2 regions of the Kitasatospora sp. NPDC059722 genome follow, and region 1 is predicted to be linked to the other one. Evidence: riboswitches for the same ligand, from Rfam matches in the RefSeq annotation. Region 1 holds a riboswitch; the other holds the start of a gene.

Evidence for each region. A riboswitch is a leader RNA that binds a small molecule or an ion and turns the genes downstream of it on or off. The one in region 1 is predicted to bind thiamine pyrophosphate.
Region 2: another riboswitch for thiamine pyrophosphate. It lies ahead of thiO (glycine oxidase ThiO); the one in region 1 lies ahead of ACFV4F_RS19615 (purine-cytosine permease family protein).

Annotation. Positions count from the first base shown of each region.
Region 1 covers NZ_JBHWGD010000028.1:48,152-52,554, reverse strand. Annotated here, with positions in the region: gene ACFV4F_RS19620 (S1C family serine protease) at 7-1,896, opposite strand; TPP riboswitch at 2,130-2,277, shown strand; gene ACFV4F_RS19615 (purine-cytosine permease family protein) at 2,270-3,721, shown strand; gene ACFV4F_RS19610 (glycerophosphodiester phosphodiesterase family protein) at 3,801-4,403, shown strand, end outside.
Region 2 covers NZ_JBHWGD010000020.1:33,427-37,829, reverse strand. Annotated here, with positions in the region: gene ACFV4F_RS15770 (thiazole synthase) at 1-591, opposite strand, end outside; gene thiS (sulfur carrier protein ThiS) at 597-806, opposite strand; gene thiO (glycine oxidase ThiO) at 803-1,987, opposite strand; TPP riboswitch at 1,982-2,094, opposite strand; gene ACFV4F_RS15755 (NAD(P)/FAD-dependent oxidoreductase) at 2,223-3,419, shown strand; gene ACFV4F_RS15750 (Rv2175c family DNA-binding protein) at 3,462-3,827, shown strand; gene thiE (thiamine phosphate synthase) at 3,827-4,403, shown strand, end outside.

The DNA of each region.
Region 1 (4,403 bases):
GCCGGGTCAGCTCGGGGTGTCGCCCTCCCGCGAGCCGAGGGTGACCTTGGTGGTCATGGTCTGGCCGTTGCGCTGGTACTCGACGTCGACGGTCTCGCCGGGCTTGTGCGTCCAGATCCGGCTGACCAGGGCCGGGCCGTTCTCGATCGGGGCACCGTTGAGCTTGGTGATGACGTCGCCGGGCTTGAGGCCGGCCTTGTCGGCGGCGCCGCCGGGGGTGACGGCGGGCTGGCCCTGGATGTCGCGGGTCTGGATCTGCGCCCCGTCGCCCTTGTAGTCGTCGTTGCGCAGCACCTGGAGCTGCGCGTAGACCGGCTTGCCGGTCTTGATCAGGGTGTCGGCGACCCACTTGGCCTGGTTGATCGGGATGGCGAAGCCGAGGCCGATGCTGCCGGCCCGCCCGTTGGCGGAGGCGTTGGACTGGATCGCCGAGTTGATGCCGACCACGGCGCCGCTGGAGTCGAGCAGCGGGCCGCCGGAGTTGCCGGGGTTGATCGAGGCATCGGTCTGCAGGGCGTTCATGTAGGAGGCCTGGGCGCCGGTCTCGTCGCCGGAGGCGACCGGGCGGTCCTTGGCGCTGATGATGCCGCTGGTGACGGTCGACTCCAGGCCGTACGGCGCGCCGATCGCGATGGTGGCGTCGCCGACGTTGACCTTGTCGGAGTCGGCCAGCGTGAGCGGGCTCAGCTTCTCCTTCGGCGGGTTGTCGATCTTGACGACGGCCACGTCGTAGCCCTCGGCGCGGCCGAGCACGGAGGCGCTGTAGGAGGAGCCGTCGGCGAACTTGACGGTCAGTTTGCCGCCGCCGCCGGTGACGGCGGGCGCCACCACGTGGTTGTTGGTGAGGATGTGGCCCTCGGTGTCGAAGACGAAGCCGGTGCCGGTGCCCGACTCGCTGCTGTTCTGCGCCTTGATGGTGACGACGCTCGGCAGCGCCTTCTGCGCGATGGCGGCGATCGAGCCGGGGGCGGGCTCGTTCTTCTGGGTGTTGCTGGCCTGGATGGTGGTGCTGCGGTGGTCGTCCGCGGAGGCGACGGAGTTGCCGTTGCCCGAGACCGCCACGCCGACGGCACCGCCGGCGATGCCCGCCACGAGGGCGACGGCGGCGATCAGGGCGACCAGGCCGCCGCGCTTCTTGCGGGGACCGCCGGGGCCGGCCGGGCCGCCGGGGTAGTCCGCCGGGTAGCCGAGCGGGCCCGCGGGACCGCCGGGCGCACCGGGGGCGCCCGGGTAGCCGGGAATGCCGTGCGCGGCGGTGGTGTCGTGCCCCGCGCCCCAGCCGCCGAGCGGGCGGCCGGCGCCGAACGGGTGCTGGGCGCCGGGGGCGGCGTACGGGTCGTGGGCGCCGGCGGCGGGGACGCCGTGGGTCGGCGTCGCGTACGGGTTGGCGACCGGCGGCAGGACCGGGGCGGCCTCGCCGACGGGCGCGGCGGGCGCAGCCGGTGCGACGGGCGCAGCCGGTGCCGCGGCCGGGGCGACGGGCGCGGCCGGGGCGGGCGGCAGGACCGGCGGCGGGGCGTCGATGTAGCCGCTCTCGGCGACCGGCGCGACCGGCGCCTCGGCGGGCGCGGCGGGGGCCGCCTCGGGCGCAGCGGGGGCGACGGGCGCCGCCTCCGGGACGGGGACCTTGGTGAAGGCCATGGTCGGCTTGTGCCCGCCCTCGGCCGGCGCGGCGTCCGCCGGGGCCTCGGGCTCGGGCACCCGGCCGAAGGCCATGGTCGGCTTGTGCCCGCCGTCGGCCGGCGGGGCGTCCGCCGGGGCCTCGGGCTCGGGGATCCTGCCGAAGGCCATGGTGGGCTTGTGCCCGTCCGGAGCCGGGGCCGCTGCCGCGGCCTCAGTGCCCGAGGGCTGCTCCCCCTGCGGCCCGGTGGGCCCAACCTCGCGCTCGGTGCTCACGGACGACCTCCATAGCTGACAGAACCAAGGACCATAGTTTTTCGCACTGCCGATTCGATTGCCGTAAGGACCCCTCTGAAGAACTCATAAGAATCCTTAGGCGGGACCGACGCCTCCGCTCGACGACACGTTCCCGGCGGCGGCTCCCCCACCCCCGCCGAACGTCCCGCGATGCGGACCGCACGCCCCCTGGCCTTGGGCGTTCGCCCCGGTGCCGGTTAGCCTGTCGCTCCAAACTGACACGCGGGAGCTTGGACCTTCCAGGCTGAGAGTGCGCTGGTCGACCGTACGCCACGGGATCCCGGGCGGACCGTCGAGGGGGCGTTGACCGCCGGAACCTGTCCGGGTAATGCCGGCGTAGGGAGTATCGGCCATGCCGCCTGCTTCGCCATCCTCTTCTTCGGGCGCGCCCGAGTCCAAGGGTTTCTCCGAATCGTCCACGACCGGTCATGACGGGCCCGGATCCGGCGGGACCGCCGCCGCGACCGCGCTGCTGGACCGGCCGGAGAAGGCCGAGGCACCGCTCGTCCTCGACGCCGAGCCGCCGCGCACGCTGCGTTTCCGCGACCACTTCGCGCTGTGGATGAACCTCGGCGTCAGCCTGATCGGCTTCTCCACCGCCGCCACCGTGCTCGGCGCCCCGGGCAGCGAGCTGTCGCTGGCCGCCGCGGGCACCGCGATCGTGGCCGGCACCGCGGTGGGCACCGCGATGCTCGGCGTGGCCGCGCTGATCGGCGCCCGCACCGGCGCGCCGGCGATGGCGAACCTGCGCGGGCTGTTCGGCACCCGGCTCTCGTACGTCCCGACGGTGCTGAACATCGTCCAGTGCATCGGCTGGGGCGTGTTCGAGCTCCTGACGATCGCGGCGGGCGCGCAGACGGTCGCCCACACGGACAGCTACCGGTGGCTGTTCGTCCTGCTCGCGGGCGGGCTGACCACCGTGCTGACGATCTGGCCGCTCGGCTCGATCCGGGTGCTGCGGCGCTTCGTGGCGGGCGCCGTCGCCGTCGCGATGGTCTACCTGACCGTCCAGCTGGGCCGGCACGGCGTGCCCGACCCGGGCAAGGGCAACTGGCACGGCTTCCTGGGCGCCACCGACGCGATGATCGCGGTGTCGATCTCCTTCGTCCCGCTCGCCGCCGACTACACGCGGCACTCGCGCACGCCGCGCTCGGCGTTCTGGGGCAGCTTCTCCGGCTACACCGTCGCCCAGGTGTGGTGCTACGCGCTGGGCCTGATGGCACTGCTGCAGTCCGACGGCGACCCGAACAAGATCTTCGACTCCTTCCTCGGCGTCTGGGCGGGCTGGCTGTTCCTGCTGGTGCTGGTGCTGCGCGAGACGGACCAGTCCTTCGCCAACGTGTACTCGACCGCGATGTCGGTGCAGAACCTGCTGCCGCGGGCGGACCGCCGGGTGCTGTCCGGCGCGATCGGCCTGCTGACCACCGTGCTGGCGCTGCGGATCGACAAGTTCACCGACACGTACACCAACTTCCTCGGCCTGATCGGCTCGGTCTTCGTGCCGCTGTTGGCCGTGCTGGCGGTGGACTACTTCTTCGGCGCCGGCCGCAACGGCTGGAACCTCACCGCCGAGGCGCCCTCGCGCTGGCTGATGCTGCTGCCGTGGGTGCTCGGCTTCGCGGTCTACCAGTTCATCGCGCCGACCCCGGTGGCCGGCTGGTGGACCGACTTCTGGACCTCGGCCCAGGGGGCGCTGCACTTCACCCCGCAGGAGTGGACGTCGGCCTCGCTGTTCGCCTTCGCGGTGCCCGCGCTGGTCACCTGGGCGCTCACCCCGCTGAGCCGGCGCACCCCGCAGCACTGAGGGACGGCAGGCGAGGACGGCCCCTCGGGTTGGGACCGTCTTCGCCTCCGCGTCACCTGCTCCGCCTATCGTTGACGGCGTGACCAGCCCAGATCTGTCTTCGACGGCCCCGCGCACCGCGCCGTCCGTCCAGGTAGTCGCCCACCGCGGCTCCTCGGACGCCCTGCCCGAGCACACCCTGGCCGCCTACCGGCGGGCCCTCGAGGAGGGCGCGGACGCCGTCGAGTGCGACGTCCGGGTGACCGCCGACGGCGAGCTGGTCTGCGTGCACGACCGCCGCATCGGCCGGGTCTCCAACGGCCGCGGCACCGTCTCGGCGATGACGCTCGCCGAGCTGCAGGACTACGACTTCGGCGCCTGGAAGACCGGCCGGCCCAGCACCGACCCCGAGCTGCGCGGCGTGCTGACCCTGGAGCGGCTGCTGGAGCTGGTCGTGGACTGCGGACGGCCGGTGGACCTGGCGATCGAGACCAAGCACCCGGTGCGCTTCCGCGGCCGGGTCGAGGCCGAGCTGCTCCGGATGCTCGAACGGTTCAAGATCTCCGGCACCCGCGAGGGCGACCGCCCGTCCGCCCGGATCATGAGCTTCTCGTCGATCGCGCTGGACCGGGTGGCCGCCGCCGCGCCGGACTACCCTCGGGTGTTCCTGATCGAGCGGATGCTGCCGCTGCTCGGCCGGCTG
Region 2 (4,403 bases), on a different contig from region 1:
CATCGCCAGCGCGACGTCGGAGGCGGTGCCGGCGCCCGCGTCCAGGACGACCGGGACGTTCGCGCCCTCCACGATCAGCTGGAAGTTGTGCGGGTTGCGGATGCCGAGGCCGGAGCCGATCGGCGAGCCGAGCGGCATGATCGCCGCGCAGCCGACGTCCTCCAGCTTGCGGGCCAGCACCGGGTCGTCGTTGGTGTACGGGAGCACCGTGAAGCCGTCGTCGACGAGGGTCTCGGCGGCGTCCAGCAGCTCGATCGGGTCCGGCAGGAGGGTCCGCTCGTCGGCGATGACCTCCAGCTTCACCCAGTCGGTGCCGAGTGCCTCGCGGGCCAGCCGGGCGGTCAGCACGGCCTCGCCGGCGGTGAAGCAGCCGGCCGTGTTGGGCAGCACCCGGATGCCGTTGCGGGTCAGCACGTCCAGGACGGAGCCCTGGGTGGTCGCGTCGACCCGGCGCATCGCGACGGTGGTCAGCTCGGTGCCCGAGACCCGCAGGGCCTGCTCCAGGACCTCCAGGCTGGGGGCGCCGCCGGTGCCCATGATGAGCCGGGAGGTGAAGGTCGTCCCGGCGATGGTGAAGAGGTCGTCGGCCATGGCGCTCAGCCTCCCTGCACGGCGGTGAGGATCTCGATCCGGTCGCCCGCCGAGAGCCGCGTCTCGGACCACGAACCACGCGGCACCACGGCCTCGTTGAGCGCGGCGGCGACGCCGGTGTTGGCCTTGCTGAGGGTGGTGACCACCTCGGCGAGGGTGGTCGCGGCGGGCACCTCGCGGGGCTCGCCGTTGACGGTCAGTGCGATGTCGGTCATGCGACGGCCTTCGTGGTGGAGCGGGCGGGGGAGAACCGGGAGGGTGCGAACGGCCGTGCGAGCTCGGGGACTTCGCCGGTCGCCAGGTAGTCGGCGAGCAGGTCGGCGGTGACCGGGGTGAGCAGGACGCCGTTGCGGTAGTGGCCGGTCGCGGCGACCAGGCCGGGCAGGTCGGTCGGTCCGAGCAGCGGTGCGTTGTCCGGCGAGCCGGGACGCAGCCCGGCCGAGGTCTCGACGAGCGGGAGTTCGGTGATGCCGGGGACCAACTCGTGGGCGTCGCGCAGGAGTTCGTAGACCCCGCCGGCGGTGACGGTGGTGTCGTAGCCCTGCTCCTCGGTGGTCGCGCCGATCACCAGCTCGCCGTTCTCGCGCGGCACCAGGTACAGGTGCTGCCCGCGCACGACCGCGCGGACGTTGCGGTTGAGGAAGGGGCGGTAGGCGTCGGGGATCCGCAGCCGCAGGATCTGCCCCTTGACCGGACGGACCGCCGGCAGCACGTCCTCCGGCAGGCCGGGCAGCCGGTGGCTGTGCGGGCCGGCGGCGAGGACGACCCGGTCGGCGGCGAGGGTCCCGCCGGTGCCGAGCCGGGCGCCGACCGCGCGGCCGCCCTCGACCAGCAGCTCGACGGCCTCGGTGCGGTGGAACACGACGCCCGCGCGTTCGCAGGCGCGGACCAGTGCGGTCAGCAGCCGGCGGGGGTCCACCTGGTGGTCGTCGGCCACGTGCAGGCCGCCGCGCACGCCGGGGGCCAGCATCGGTTCCAGCTTGCGGGCCTCCCGGCCGGTCAGCCAGGTCGAGTCGAGGCCGAGCCGCTCGTGGAAGGCGTGCAGTTCGCGCAGTTCCGCGCGGTCGTCGGAGTCCAACGCGACGGCGACCGTGCCGCACCGGCGGTAGCCGGTGTCCTCGCCGCCGCTCGCCTCGGTGAGCTCGGCGGCGAACGCCGCGTACCGCTCGTTCGAGGCCATCCCGAGGCGCAGCAGCGGCTCCTCGCCGTACTGCAGCTCGGTGACCGGGGCGAGCATCCCGGCCGCGACCCCGGCCGCCCCGTGACCGGGGGAGGGGTCGACCACGACGATGTCCTCCAGGCCGCGCTGCGCCGCCCGCCAGGCGACGGCGAGGCCGATGACGCCCCCGCCGATCACCAGCACGTCGGCGCGGCTGCCCGGTGCCAAGCGTGTCAAAGCTGCTCTTCTCCCTTCGCCGGTATGACCCGGATCAGGTTCGGACGGTCGCGGGCCGTGCCAGCCCGCCTCTCAGCCCGGTACGCCGGGCTCCCGTGATGGTGTCCCCACCATAACTCCGGTGGTCCGCCCGGCCGAAGGCCCGTACGAAGGGTGGACGGGCCCGGCGCGGCCCGTCCGTGCGCGGGACGGACGGGCCGCCGGGGCGCGTGGGGCGGCTGAGTACAGTGGCGCCGTGGCAGAGCTGAGCGGAACGGATCGGGTGGTCGTCGTCGGGGCCGGGCTGGCCGGCGCGCAGTGCGCGCTGGGGCTGCGGCGGGGCGGCTGGCAGGGGCGGATCGTGCTGGTCGGGGAGGAGCCGCACGCGCCGTACGACCGGCCGCCGCTCTCCAAGGACGTCCTGCTCGGCAAGAGCGACGCCACCACGCTGGACATCGACTTCCCGCACCTCGGCGTCGAACTGCTCACCGGCCGCCGCGCCACCGGACTCATCCCGGGCGTGCTGCACACCGACGCCGGCGACCTCCCGTACGGATCGCTGGTGATCGCCACCGGCGCGACCCCGCGCGCCCTGCCCGGCGCCGAGCGCGCCCACCTCCTGCACACCCTGGACGACGCGCTCGCCCTGCGCGCGCTGCTGCGGCCCGGCCTGCGCCTGGTGCTGGTCGGCGCCGGCTGGATCGGCGCGGAGGTGGCCACCGCCGCCCGGGAGGCCGGCTGCGAGGTGACCGTCGTCGAGGCGGGTCCGGCGCCCGTTCCCGGTGCGCTGCCCAGGGAGGTCGGCGCGGCGATGGCCGCCTGGTACGCCGGAGCCGGGGTGGACCTGCGCTGCGGCGTCGGCGTCGCGGCCGTCGAGCCCGGCGCGGTGCTGCTGGCCGACGGCTCGCACCTGCCCGCCGACGAGGTGGTGGTCGGCATCGGCGCCCGGCCCGCGACCGACTGGCTGGCCGGCACGGGCGTCGAGCTGGACGCGACCGGTGCGGTCGTCGTGGACGGGCGGCTGCGCACCAGCCTGCCGGGCGTCTTCGCGGCCGGCGACTGCGTCAGCTACCCGTCGGTCCGCTCCGGCGCCCGGCTGGCCGTCCAGCACTGGGACCACGCGCTGCAGTCCGGCGAGGCGGCGGCCGCCGCCGTCCTCGGGGTGGACGCGCCGTACGACCCGGTGCCGTACTTCTGGTCGGAGCAGTTCGGCCGCATGGTGCAGTACGCCGGGCGGCACGCCGACGGCGACGAGCTGCTCTGGCGCGGCTCCCCGCAGGACGCGACCTGGTCGGTGCTGTGGCTGCGCGACGGCGTGCCGAGCGCGCTGCTGGCCGTGGACCGCCCGCGCGACCTCACCCAGGGCCGCCGCCTGATCGAGCGCGGCACCGCGCTGGACCCGGCCCGGGCCGCGGACCCGGCGGTGGCGCTGAAATCGGCGGTCGCGGGGTAGCGGCTGGTGCGCGGCGGGCTCCGGAGGTGGCAGTCTGGTGGCGTGAGTGAGATCGAAAGCAAGATTGAAGCCCTGGTCGCCGAGTGGATGTACCTGCCCGACATCTCGGAGCAGTGGGGGGTCCGCGTCACCGAGGTGCGCGACCTCGTCCGCAACGGCGGCCTGATCGCCGTCCGGCGGGGCCCGAACAACTCGCTGCAGGTCCCTGCGGCGTTCATCGACGGCCAGGGGCTGGTCAAGCACCTGTCCGGCACCCTGACCGTGCTGCGCGACTGCGGGTACAGCGACGTGGAGATCCTGGAGTGGCTCTTCACCGAGGACCCGTCGCTGCCCGGCAGCCCGATCCAGGCGCTGCGGGAGAACCGTGGCACCGAGGTCAAGCGCCGCGCCCAGGCGATGCTGATCTGATGGCGGCGGACACGCCGCGTCAGCGGCTGGCCGAGGCCCGGCTGTACCTGTGCACCGACGCCCGCCGCGAGCAGGGCGACCTGGCCGAGTTCCTGGACGAGGCGCTGGCCGGCGGGGTCGACATCGTCCAGCTCCGGGACAAGGGCCTGGAGGCCAAGCAGGAGCTGGAGGCCCTGGAGGTCTTCGCGGACGCCTGCCGCCGCCACGGCAAGCTGCTCTCGGTCAACGACCGCGCCGACGTCGCCCACGCGGCCCGGCCGGACGTCCTGCACCTCGGGCAGGACGACCTGCCCGTCCCGGCCGCCCGGGCGATCCTCGGCGAGGACGTCCTGATCGGCCGGTCCTGTCACGCCGAGTCCGAGGTGGACGCGGCGGTCGCCGAGCCCGGCGTGGACTACTTCTGCACCGGTCCGGTCTGGCCGACCCCGACCAAGCCGGGCCGCCCGGCCCCGGGCCTCGGCCTCGTCTCGTACGCGGCGAAGCAGCCCACCGACCGCCCGTGGTTCGCCATCGGCGGCATCGACCTGGGCAACGTCGACGAGGTGCTCGCCGCGGGCGCCCGCCGGATCGTCGTCG